3 regions of the Blautia sp. RTP21359st1_E11_RTP21359_211015 genome follow, and region 3 is predicted to be linked to each of the others. Evidence: predicted binding sites of a transcription regulator. Region 3 holds the regulator's gene; each other region holds the start of a gene.
The links. Region 3 encodes NrdR, which represses ribonucleotide reductase genes. Its sites were predicted from a motif close to CACAANATNTTGTG; they were not measured.

Region 1 (4,136 bases), on a different contig from region 3:
GCATTTACATAGATTTTCGCTCAGCGATCTCAGCCATCTTCGCCTCATTCAGGCGGGTATCTCCATGGACACGGCTGTAGGAAAGATATCCGTTCATACGGTCGATCTTGGTCAGGTTTCTGGAACCGCAGACAGGGCATACATCCATCTCCAGTTCCTCATGACCACAATCGTCACAGTATGCAAGAGAAAGGTTCACTCCCTCATAATATCCCAGATCCATGGCTCTGCGGATCAGTGTACGGATAGCTTCCTTATTGTAGCCGATCGGATAACGTACATACTGAATCTTACCGCCATTGCAGAGCTCCCAGAAACGTCCCTCCAGATCCTGTTTCTCGATCGGAGTCACATCCTCTGTTACATGGCAGTGGAAGCTGTTGCTCACATATGGTCTGTCAGAAACGCCCTCAATGATTCCATACATCTTACGGAACTGCTCTACCTGCAGGCCACAAAGACTCTCTGCCGGTGTTCCGTAGATCGCATAAAGATAACCATCTTCCTTCTTGTACTGATTTACCTTGTCATTGATATATTTCAGGACCTCCAGAGCAAACGCCCCATCCTCGGCAATGGATTTGCCATTGTAAAGTTCCTGAAGCTCATTTAACGCTGTGATACCGAAGGAAGCTGTCATAGGCTTCAGGATCTTGCCAATCTTTTCATTCGGTTTCAGATGTCCGCCGTAGAAACCGCCTTCACAGTATGCAAGCGGGTTGGTGGATGCACGCATCTGTCCCAGATATTCGTAAGTGCGGATGTGCAGGTTACGGATCATTTCCAGATAGAAATCCAGAACCTCATAGAAATCTCTGCTCTCCGCTCTGGCCTTTGCAAGGATCATCGGAAGATGAAGGCTTACCGCACCAATGTTAAAACGTCCCACAAAAACAGGCGTATCATTCTCATCCGCCGGCTCCATACCGCCACGCTCATACCACGGACTTAAGAAAGCACGGCATCCCATCGGGCTGATGACCTTCTTGTATTTCCTGTACATACTGGAAATATAGCCTGCGCCGGACATAGACAGCCAGTCCGGATACATGGTTTTGGAGGAACACTCCACACCAGCCTCAAAAATATCCTCACAGCACTTTCCTGGACCATGGATCTCTTTGTCATAAAGGAATACGATCTTCGGGAAAAGTACCGGTTTCTTGTGTCCGGCCTTACCCTGTCCTCCCTGATGGACCTCAAGAAGGGAAATCGTACACATCTTCTCAAACTGCTCGGTTCCGAGACCAAGTGTCACCGTAACAAACGGATAATCACCTCTGGAAGAACCGACGGTATTCAGCTTGTACTCAATTCCCTGCCAGCCCTGGTCATAATCCCTGCGGACCTTATCAAGAGCATACTCAATAGCTCTCTCCTCACGGCCACTCCAGCTCTCGTCCGAGTATTTCATAAATTCGGAAATATATTTATCATAGCTCTTCTTTGCATACGGTGCCAGGATCTTATCAACCTCCGGCACTGTAAAGCCACCATACTGCTGTGCTGCTGTACTGAGAATGATATCCCCCATAACATCAAAGGCTGTATCCAGAGTCTTCGGCTCGTTATACCAGACATTTCCCATCTCAAAACCGCCACTTAAAACAGCTGCCACATCGAACAGACAGCAATTCATGGTATCCAGACGTGCAGACTGGTCATGAATATAAATGTAGCCGTCCTTACATGCCTGAAGCTCATTACGGTTCATAAAAAACTTCCGATAGAGTTCCTTGTTCAGCTCATTAAAGATCAGGCTTCGTTTCGTGGCAACAAGGGCGCTGTCTGTATTGGCATTACTTTTATCACCGATATAACGGATCGCCTGACTCTTGGTATAGACATCATCCATCATATGGATAAAATCCAGCTTGTAATTCCGATAATCACGGTAGCTCTTGGCAACTGCCGGATTCACACGCTCCAGAGCCCCCTCCACGATGTTGTGCATCTCCTGGATCTCGATCTCATTCTTTCCAAGGGAATCCGCATGCTCCTGGGCAAAACGGCAGATAAAATCCTTCTCCTCGTCTGAAAAAGTATAAAGAATACGCTCTGCGGATTTGTTCACGGCAGCCACGATCTTCTGCGGATTAAACTCCTCTCTTGTCCCGTCTTTCTTGATCACATATAACATTGCTCATCCCTCCCTGTGCTATATATAAGTCGCTATGCAAAATACTATATATAGTACCTATATCCTCTATATATTGTTTTTCATCTATATGTTGTGCTAGGCATGAGTATAACACAGCTGAGGAGAAAAGAAAAGGGATATTTCTGTATACACGAAAATACAGACACTTAGTACTGCCTGATCTCACTGCAGAAATATTCTCACAAATTCGTTCCGATCCAGTCTGTAAGAAAATCCCATAATTTCGGAAGCAGAATGGCCAGTGTCACTATAAACCATATGATCCAGCCTGCCCCACTGCTTTTCTGATCTTTTTTTTGCTGTTTTTTTCCCTGATCTAAAACTTCTGCACGATTTCTGCCCACCGTTGTTTTATTCCTGGTATTAACTGCCGCTGCAGTCTTACGTCCGGCTGCTGCACCTGTATTCCGGCTTCCGGTTAGATTCCGATTCAAATCGGTATTGCGGCTTGCATTCGTATTCCGGTTTGCGTTCGTATTCCGGTTTGCATTCGTATTCCGGTTTACGTTTCCGTTATGTTGTGTTGTTTGATCAGCATCCTGTCCATACTGCCGCATCATATCCCGCACTTTGGCGGAAGCATGTTTATAATGTATCTCCCGGGGCTCATTCAGATGATATAACACCTCATCATTTCTGTAAGGCATCCCACATAATGAACACCTGCCATTTACAACCTTACCCCCACAAACCTGACACCTTTGACCTGCCATAAGCTCCCTCCATTCTATCCGTCAAAACGGATATTTATATTTCCGTCGTAAACATAAGCATTCTTTTTTCAGTATATCACACCAGGCATTTAATACCCAGTATTTTTCTACGATACCCCAAAAGACTTCCCCTCTCATTATATTGCCACTCCACCCATTTTCTGTTATAATACCCCACAGAGCAATAAGCCTAAAAATCATCAGGAGGAGCCGATAATGAATACAATCACAATCCCCGCAACCTATCATGCAGACCTGAACCTCCATGACACACAGATTGCGATCAAAACAGTAAAAGATTTCTTCCAGCAGACACTCTCCCAGAAGCTGAACCTTCTTCGAGTATCCGCTCCAACATTTGTAGCACCGGAATCCGGCCTTAATGACAACCTTAATGGTGTAGAGCGCCCGGTAAGCTTTGATATCAAGGCTATCGAAGGAAGCAACGCCGAGATCGTACACTCCCTTGCCAAATGGAAACGCTACGCACTGAAAAAATACGGATTTTCTCACGGAGAAGGTCTTTACACAGATATGGTAGCCATCCGCCGGGATGAAGATCTGGACAATATCCACTCTGTTTACGTAGACCAGTGGGACTGGGAAAAGATCATCTCCAAAGAAGAACGTTCCATGGAGACTCTCAAGGAAACCGTACGCACCATTTACAGTGTCCTTCGTAAAACTGAGAAATACATGGCTGTACAGTATGACTACATCGAGGAGATCCTTCCAAAGGATATCTTCTTTATCACAACTCAGGAGCTTCTTGACATGTATCCGGACTGCACACCGAGGGAACGTGAATATCGGATCACCCGTGAAAAGGGCGCTGTCTTCCTTATGAAAGTCGGCAAAACCCTCACCAACGGCGAACGCCACGACGGACGTGCCCCGGACTATGATGACTGGGAACTGAACGGTGATATCCTCGTATACTATCCGGTACTTGACATTGCCCTTGAGCTTTCCTCAATGGGAATCCGTGTTGACGAGGACGCACTTGACCGTCAGCTTACCGAAGCAGGCTGTGATGACCGAAGAGAGCTTCCATTCCAGAAAGCAATCCTGAACAAAGAGCTTCCGTACACCATCGGTGGTGGTATCGGACAGTCCAGGATCTGTATGTTCTTCCTTCGTAAAGCACACATCGGAGAAGTACATGTCTCTCTCTGGCCGAAGGAGATCACAGATGCTGCAGAGACACACGGACTTCAGCTTCTCTAAAACAGCCTACAGATTTATTTATAATTTTCGCGGAA
Region 2 (4,136 bases), on a different contig from region 3:
ATGTACAAGCAGTATATTTCCGCAGTGGGTGATTCCGCCAAGGGCTATAATGGTCTGGCACTGTGCGATATCCGAAGCGGAGATTATGATTCTGCTCTTGATAACATCACAAAAGGCCTTCCGACAGCTACCACAGACGAGATGCAGAGTCTTCTGTTCAATGAGATCGTAGCCTATGAAAAAAAGCTGGATTTTGCTACTGCACTGACCAAGGTCCAGGAATATATTGAGATGTTCCCTGAAGATTCCGCTGCAAAAAAAGAGCGGGCTTTCCTGAAAACCAGAACGTCTTCGGAGGGCTGATATGGAATATTTTGAGGAAATACAGGACAGGGTTATCCTGATCGGTGTCCAGGCAGATCGGGGGGATGACATGGAGGAATCCCTGGATGAGCTTGGAGAACTTGCGGCTACGGCAGGTGCGGCGGTTGCAGGCAGGATCATTCAGAATCGTGAGGCCGTACATCCGGGCACCTATATCGGAAAAGGCAAGATCGAAGAGGTAAAAGGTCTTCTCTATGCCTTGGATGCCAATGGTGTGATCTGTGACGATGAGCTTTCTCCTGCCCAGATGAATAATCTGGAGCGGGAGCTGGAGTGCAAGGTTATGGATCGTACCCTGCTGATCCTTGACATTTTTGCGAAGCGTGCCGTCACAAGTGAAGGCAAGATCCAGGTAGAACTTGCACAGCTTCGTTACAGGTCTGCACGTCTTGTGGGACTACGTTCTTCTCTTTCGCGACTTGGAGGAGGAATCGGAACCAGAGGCCCTGGTGAGAAAAAGCTGGAGACAGACCGTCGTCTGATCCGGAACAGGATATCCGCACTGAAGCAGGAGCTTTCCCAGGTAGAAAAGCACAGAGAGCTGATCCGTTCCAGAAGAGCTGTGGGAAATCTGAAGACAGCAGCCATTGTTGGCTATACCAATGCAGGAAAGTCAACGCTTCTGAATACACTGACAGGCGCTTCGGTGCTTTCGGAGGATAAGCTGTTTGCCACACTGGATCCGACTACCCGTCTTCTGACACTGGATGACGGACAGCAGCTTCTTCTTACGGATACCGTAGGCTTTATCCGCAAGCTTCCCCACAATCTGGTGGAAGCCTTCAAGAGTACCCTGGAGGAAGCTAAATATGCGGATTATATCATTCATGTGGTAGATGCATCCAATCCTCAGGCGGAGATGCAGATGCATATCGTATATGAAACCTTGAAAGAGCTTGGTGCCCTTGGAAAAAAGACGATCACACTTTTTAACAAGCAGGACCGTGTTTCCGGGGAGAGCTTTCGGGATCTCCGGGCAGACCATACGCTGAAGATTTCCGCACGGACAGGAGAGGGGCTTGAGGAATTTAAGCAGCTTCTTTCTGAGATACTGGCAGAAGGACAGATTTATATGGAACGGCTTTTTCCTTATTCGGAGGCCGGTCAGATCCAGCTGATCCGTGAGTATGGACAGCTTCTTTCGGAAGAGTATACCGAAGGCGGGATTGCTGTAAAAGCAAGAGTTCCGCGGGAAATCTATCCGAAAGTCACATAATGTTAAAATATCTACTCAGTACCATATATAGTACCGTGAACAAAACGGGCACTATATATGGTGCTTTTTGTGTTGACGCAAAGAGGCGTGTCTGATACAATAAGCCTACAGCGCTTTGAACACAGATCGTGAAACGGAGTGTGTTCGTAAGCAGGCAAGTGAGGCGGAATGGAATATCCGCTTATAAATAAATGCATGAGGGAGGCATTTTCTTATGTTTCAGGTAGTAAAAAGAGACGGTGAATTAGACGAATTTAAAATGGGGAAGATCACCGCGGCAATTGATAAGGCATTTGATGCCAAAGGTAAGAATTACAGTTCGGATATGATCGATCTTCTGGGACTTCGTGTTACAGCGGATTTTCAGAATAAGATCGAGAACAACCGGATTTCTGTTGAGGATATCCAGGACAGTGTGGAGAACGTACTGATCCAGGCCGGATATTCTGATGTTGCCAAGGCGTATATCCTTTATCGTAAGCAGCGTGAGAAGATCCGCAATATGAAATCCACCATCCTTGACTATAAAGAAATCGTAAACAGCTATGTAAAGGTTGAGGACTGGCGTGTAAAGGAGAACTCAACGGTTACTTATTCTGTAGGAGGTCTGATCTTAAGCAACTCCGGAGCAGTTACCGCAAACTACTGGCTGTCTGAGATCTACGACAACGAGATCGCAGATGCACACAGAAATGCAGATATCCATATCCATGATTTGTCCATGCTGACCGGTTACTGTGCAGGCTGGTCCCTGAAGCAGCTGATCCGAGAGGGACTTGGTGGTATTGAGGGTAAGATCACTTCTGCACCTGCAAAGCATTTAAGTGTACTCTGCAACCAGATGGTGAATTTCCTGGGTATCATGCAGAACGAGTGGGCGGGCGCACAGGCATTTTCATCCTTTGATACTTATCTGGCACCTTTTGTAAAGGCAGACAACCTTTCCTATCCGGAGGTTAAGAAATGCATTGAGTCCTTTGTATATGGCGTAAATACTCCAAGCCGCTGGGGCACTCAGGCACCATTTTCCAACATTACACTGGACTGGACCGTTCCAGACGACCTTGCAGAGCTTCCGGCTATCGTAGGCGGCAAGGACATGGATTTCAAATACAAAGACTGTAAGAAAGAAATGGATATGGTCAATAAGGCATTTATCGAGACCATGATCGAGGGAGATGCCAACGGACGTGGATTCCAGTATCCGATCCCGACCTATTCCATCACAAAGGAATTCGACTGGTCTGATACCGAGAACAACCGTCTTCTCTTTGAGATGACTTCCAAGTACGGTACTCCGTATTTTTCCAATTATATCAACAGTGATATGAAGCCAAGCGACATCCGCAGCATGTGCTGCCGCCTCCGTCTGGATCTCCGTGAGCTCCGCAAAAAGAGTGGTGGATTCTTTGGCTCCGGTGAGAGCACAGGCTCTGTAGGCGTTGTTACCATCAATATGCCGCGTATCGCATACCTTTCCAGAACGCCGAAGGAATTTTATCAGCGCCTGGACCACATGATGGATATCTCCGCAAGATCTCTTCATATCAAGAGAGATGTGATCAGCAGGCTTCTGGATGAGGGACTGTATCCGTACACGAAGAGATATCTTGGAAGCTTTGACAATCATTTTTCCACCATCGGTCTTGTGGGAATGAACGAAGCGGGCTTAAATGCCTGCTGGCTGAAAAAAGACATGACAGATCCGGAAACCCAGAAGTTTACAAAAGAGGTTCTGGAGCATATGAGAAGCCGTCTTTCAGACTATCAGGAGCAGTATCCGGGAGAGCTTTTCAATCTGGAGGCAACACCGGCAGAGTCCACTGCATACCGTCTTGCCAAACACGACAGAAGCCGTTATCCGGATATCAAAACAGCGGGAAAAGAGGGCGACACTCCGTATTACACAAACAGCTCTCATCTGCCGGTTGATTACACTGCGGATATTTTTGACGCACTGGATATTCAGGACGATCTGCAGACTCTGTATACTTCAGGAACCGTATTCCATGCATTCCTTGGGGAGAAGCTTCCGGACTGGAAGGCAGCGGCAGCGTTGGTACGTAAGATCGCAGAGAATTATCGCCTGCCCTATTACACCATCTCACCGACCTATTCCGTATGTCAGGAGCATGGCTACATCAGCGGCGAGCATTTCACCTGCCCGAAATGTGGAAAGAAGGCTGAGGTTTACAGCCGTATCACAGGATATTACCGTCCTGTACAGAACTGGAACGATGGTAAGACCCAGGAGTACAAGAACCGTACCCTCTATGATATTACCCATTCCCAGCTGAAAAAGGTCCATACCAGTGTGATGACCATGAAGGGTGACGAGGTGGAGATCCAGCCTGTGGAATCTCATAAATATCTTTTTACGACTAGCACTTGTCCGAACTGCCGTATGGCAAAGAAAATGCTGGAAGGCGAAGAGCTGGAGATTATCGATGCTGAGCAGAATCCCGAGCTTGTCAAGCAGTATGGGATCCGTCAGGCGCCTACACTTGTCATTACTGACGGGGCGAAGGTTAGGAAGTATGTGAATGCTTCTAATATACAGAAGTATGTAGACGAAGAGTTGGATTGAGTTTTTTGT
Region 3 (4,136 bases):
GCAGGATACCAATACATCTGCGGCTCCATGGTATATTGTCGATGCCGGTGACCGGAAGTGGGCAGAACTGCAGGTACTGGAAACCATGATCAGCAATATAGAGGTTGCCATGGAAAACAGCAAACATGCAGTGCCGATCCTGCAGAATGTTTTTCCTCTGGTGGAGATGCCCAGATTAAGCGAGATTCCTCTGGATGGAAAAGAAGTGGGGGATGAAGAGTACAAGGCAGAGCTTAAGGAACTGCAGGCAAAGCTTGGAAGTCTGCATAACCGTCTTTACCGAAAAAGAGTGCCTGTGATCATCACCTATGAAGGCTGGGATGCTGCCGGAAAGGGAGGAAATATCAAGAGGATCACGGAGGCTCTTGATCCCCGTGGATTTGAGGTACATCCTATCGCAAGTCCGGAGCCTCATGAAAAAGCCCGTCATTATCTGTGGCGTTTCTGGACAAGGCTTCCCAAGGATGGTCACATTGCCATCTTTGACCGGACGTGGTACGGAAGAGTGATGGTAGAACGTCTGGAGGGCTTCTGCAGCGAGAATGACTGGAGACGTGCCTACAATGAGATCAATGAATTTGAGAAGGAGCTTTCTGACTGGGGCGCTGTGATCGTGAAATTCTGGGTCCACATTGATAAGGACACCCAGCTTGCCAGGTTCAACGACCGCCAGAGCAATCCGGAAAAACAGTGGAAGATCACGGATGAGGACTGGAGAAACCGTGAAAAATGGGATCAGTATGAAACAGCAGTAGATGAGATGCTTCAGAAAACCAGCACTGCTTATGCACCATGGCACATTCTGGAATCCGTAGATAAGAAATATGCAAGGCTGAAGGCGCTTCGGATCGTGATCGAAGAAATTGAGAAAGCGCTGAAATAAGAGATAAAAGCTGCGGCAGGATAACAGATATTCTGCTGCAGCTTTTTGTCTGAAGAGAGATGAATCAATTCCGGAGATAGTTTCGCATACTGCGAAGAGCATGTTTTTCCAGTCGGCTGACCTGAGCCTGGGAGATACCAATCTCATCAGCTACCTCCATTTGGGTTTTTCCCTCGTAGAAGCGGAGATCGATAATGTGACGTTCACGCTCTCCAAGCCGGTTCATGGCATCTCGAAGAGAAATATCCTCCACCCAGTTTTCTTCCAGGTTCTTTTTATCACTGATCTGATCCATAACATATAGGGTATCTCCGCCTTCGGAATACACGGGCTCAAAAAGGCTTACCGGGCTCTGGATCGCATCCATGGCATAGACGATCATTTCCTTGTCGATACCGATCTCATCAGCGATTTCTGCAATGGTAGGCTCTTTGAGATGCTGCCGCATATAGTTTTCCCGGGTATAGATGGTTTTGTAAGCGATATCCCGCAGAGAACGGCTGACCCGTATGCTGTTGTTATCACGGAGATATCTTCGGATCTCTCCGATGATCATGGGAACTGCATAGGTGGAAAATTTTACCTGAAGAGTGGTGTCGAAATTATCGATCGCTTTGATCAGGCCGATGCAGCCGATCTGAAAAAGGTCATCCGGATTTTCACTGCTGTTCTGAAAACGCCGGATCACGCTTAAAACAAGCCGCAGATTGCCTTTGATGTACAATTCCCTGGCTTCTTCATCGCCAGCTTTGATTCTTTTAAAGAGCTCCGCCTTTTCTTCCTGATCGAGAACGGGAAGGGTTGAGGTATTTACTCCGCAGATTTCAACTTTATTCAGTGCCATCTTAGAATCCTCCTTGTCTTGTCAGTACATTAAGATGATTCTCAGAGGGCGGTTGAAATATACTTTTTCAGGGAAAATATAAAAAATAAAGGGCCTTGACAATAAGGAGGTATTTATTCTCCGGACAGCAGTTTTTCATTACGGAAATCAACAAGGATGATATCTTCGCCGATCTGGCGGATGCAGTCCCATGGAATGGAATATTCATTTTCTTTGGAAAAACACCAGCAAAATTTTCCCGGTTCCGGCATGATCAGGGCTTTCAGACGTGCGGTTTCACAGCAGAATTCCACATCAAGAGGGCAGCCAAGACTGCGGCAGGTATGGATATTGATCACTTCTTTTTGTTTCAGCTCACAGATGCGCATAAATTCATCACCTGGTATGATTTTATGGAAAATCTGTAAAATTTATGCAAGTCCGATTATTGACACATTATGTGCATTTATTTTATAATAAAAACAAATTTAGTAATGATTTACTGATCCGGAAAGGGGGAGAGTTCTGTGAGATGTCCGTTCTGTAACCAGGATAATACAAGAGTTGTAGATTCCAGACCTGTAGAGGATACCAATTCCATCCGCCGCCGCCGTCTCTGTGATGCCTGCGGAAAGCGTTTTACAACTTATGAGAAGGTGGAAACGATTCCGCTGACTGTGATCAAGAAGGATCAGAACCGGGAAAGCTATAAACGTTCCAAGATCCAGGATGGTGTTCTTCGTGCTTGCTATAAGCGCCCCATTCCCATTGAGAGAGTGGAAGAGATGATCGATTCCATAGAAGGAGATATTTTCCGGTCAGAAGACCGTGAGATCAGCAGTACCAAGATCGGAGAGATCGTTATGGAGCATCTGAAGGATCTGGATGCGGTGGCGTATGTACGATTTGCGTCTGTATACAGAGAGTTTAAAGATGTCAGTACCTTTATGGATGAGCTGAAGAAGCTGATCAATTAAGAGATTAAATGAATAGACTGCAAATGCAGGAGATTTCAGGCCGATTGTCAAAAGACAACCGGCCTTTTTTGAAACATGAATGTTCGATTTTTCAGAGATCGTAAAAGTGGATACAAAAAAACAGGAACCGCCTGGGAAAAATCCTCTGCGGTCCCTGCTATAAATATATATTAATGATTCAGGAAACTTAATTAAACAATACCCTGAGCTTTCATAGCGTCAACAACTTTTTCGAAGCCGGCGATGTTTGCACCTACAACATAGTTGTCTTCCATACCGTAACGTTTAGCAGCGTCATCAGCTTTGTGGAAGATATCGATCATGATGTGGTGGAGTTTCTCATCAACCTCTTCTCTTGTCCAGGAAAGTCTCATGGAGTTCTGGCTCATCTCAAGTGCAGATGTGGCAACACCGCCAGCGTTTGCGGCTTTACCAGGCATGAAGAGAACACCGTTCTCCTGAAGGTATGTTGTTGCATCAAGAGTAGTAGGCATGTTTGCACCTTCAACGACGTATTTGCAGCCATTTGCAACCAGTGTTTTAGCTCCGTCAAGACCAAGCTCGTTCTGAGTAGCACATGGAAGGTAGATATCACATTTGATATTCCAGATGCCAAGTCCCTCAGTGTAGGTAGCACCCTCAACACGGTCTGCATATTCTTTGATACGTCCACGTTTTACTTCTTTGATATCCTTTACGACGTCAAGGTTGATTCCGTTCGGATCGTAGACATATCCGTTGGAGTCGTTCATTGCAACAACCTTGGCACCAAGCTGAGTAGCTTTCTCAACAGCGTAAATAGCTACATTACCGGAACCTGTTACAACGATTGTTTTTCCTTCTACGGAATCATTGTGAGCTTTGGCGATCTCGTTGAGCATGTATACAACACCGTAACCGGTAGCCTCTGTACGGATCAGGGAACCTCCGAAGGAAAGACCCTTTCCTGTAAGGACACCCTCATAAAGGCCACGGATTCTCTTATACTGTCCGAAGAGATAACCGATCTCACGTCCGCCGACACCGATGTCACCAGCCGGAACATCTGTATCTGCGCCGATATATTTGCAAAGCTCTGTCATAAAGCTCTGGCAGAATGCCATAACCTCTCTGTCAGATTTACCCTTAGGATCGAAGTTGGAGCCACCTTTTCCACCGCCAATCGGAAGACCTGTAAGAGAGTTTTTAAAGGTCTGCTCAAAACCAAGGAATTTCAGGATACCCTGATTTACAGAAGGATGGAATCTTAAGCCGCCTTTGTATGGTCCGATGGCGCTGTTGAACTGAACACGATATCCCTTGTTAACCTGTACAGTTCCGTTATCATCGATCCACGGTACTTTGAAGGAGATGATCCTCTCTGGCTCTACAAGACGCTCAAGGATGGAAAGTTTACGATACTCTTCCTCATTTTTGTCAATTACGACTTTAAGGGAATCGAGAACTTCCTTAA

Region 1: the regulator NrdR is predicted to act here: its motif matches at 2,183-2,196, upstream of nrdD (anaerobic ribonucleoside-triphosphate reductase).
Region 2: the regulator NrdR is predicted to act here: its motif matches at 1,590-1,603, upstream of AB5026_RS12940 (ribonucleoside triphosphate reductase).

The regions. Positions count from the first base shown of each region.
Region 1 is NZ_JBDGAB010000079.1:1,891-6,026, reverse strand. Features, by position in the region: gene nrdD (anaerobic ribonucleoside-triphosphate reductase) at 5-2,140, opposite strand; gene AB5026_RS17585 (hypothetical protein) at 2,341-2,874, opposite strand; gene asnA (aspartate--ammonia ligase) at 3,091-4,101, shown strand.
Region 2 is NZ_JBDGAB010000038.1:12,760-16,895, forward strand. Features, by position in the region: gene AB5026_RS12930 (lipopolysaccharide assembly protein LapB) at 1-303, shown strand, start outside; gene hflX (GTPase HflX) at 305-1,540, shown strand; gene AB5026_RS12940 (ribonucleoside triphosphate reductase) at 1,755-4,127, shown strand.
Region 3 is NZ_JBDGAB010000042.1:17,807-21,942, forward strand. Features, by position in the region: gene pap (polyphosphate:AMP phosphotransferase) at 1-883, shown strand, start outside; gene sigG (RNA polymerase sporulation sigma factor SigG) at 948-1,727, opposite strand; gene AB5026_RS13615 (YlmC/YmxH family sporulation protein) at 1,841-2,095, opposite strand; gene nrdR (transcriptional regulator NrdR) at 2,234-2,683, shown strand; gene gdhA (NADP-specific glutamate dehydrogenase) at 2,875-4,136, opposite strand, start outside.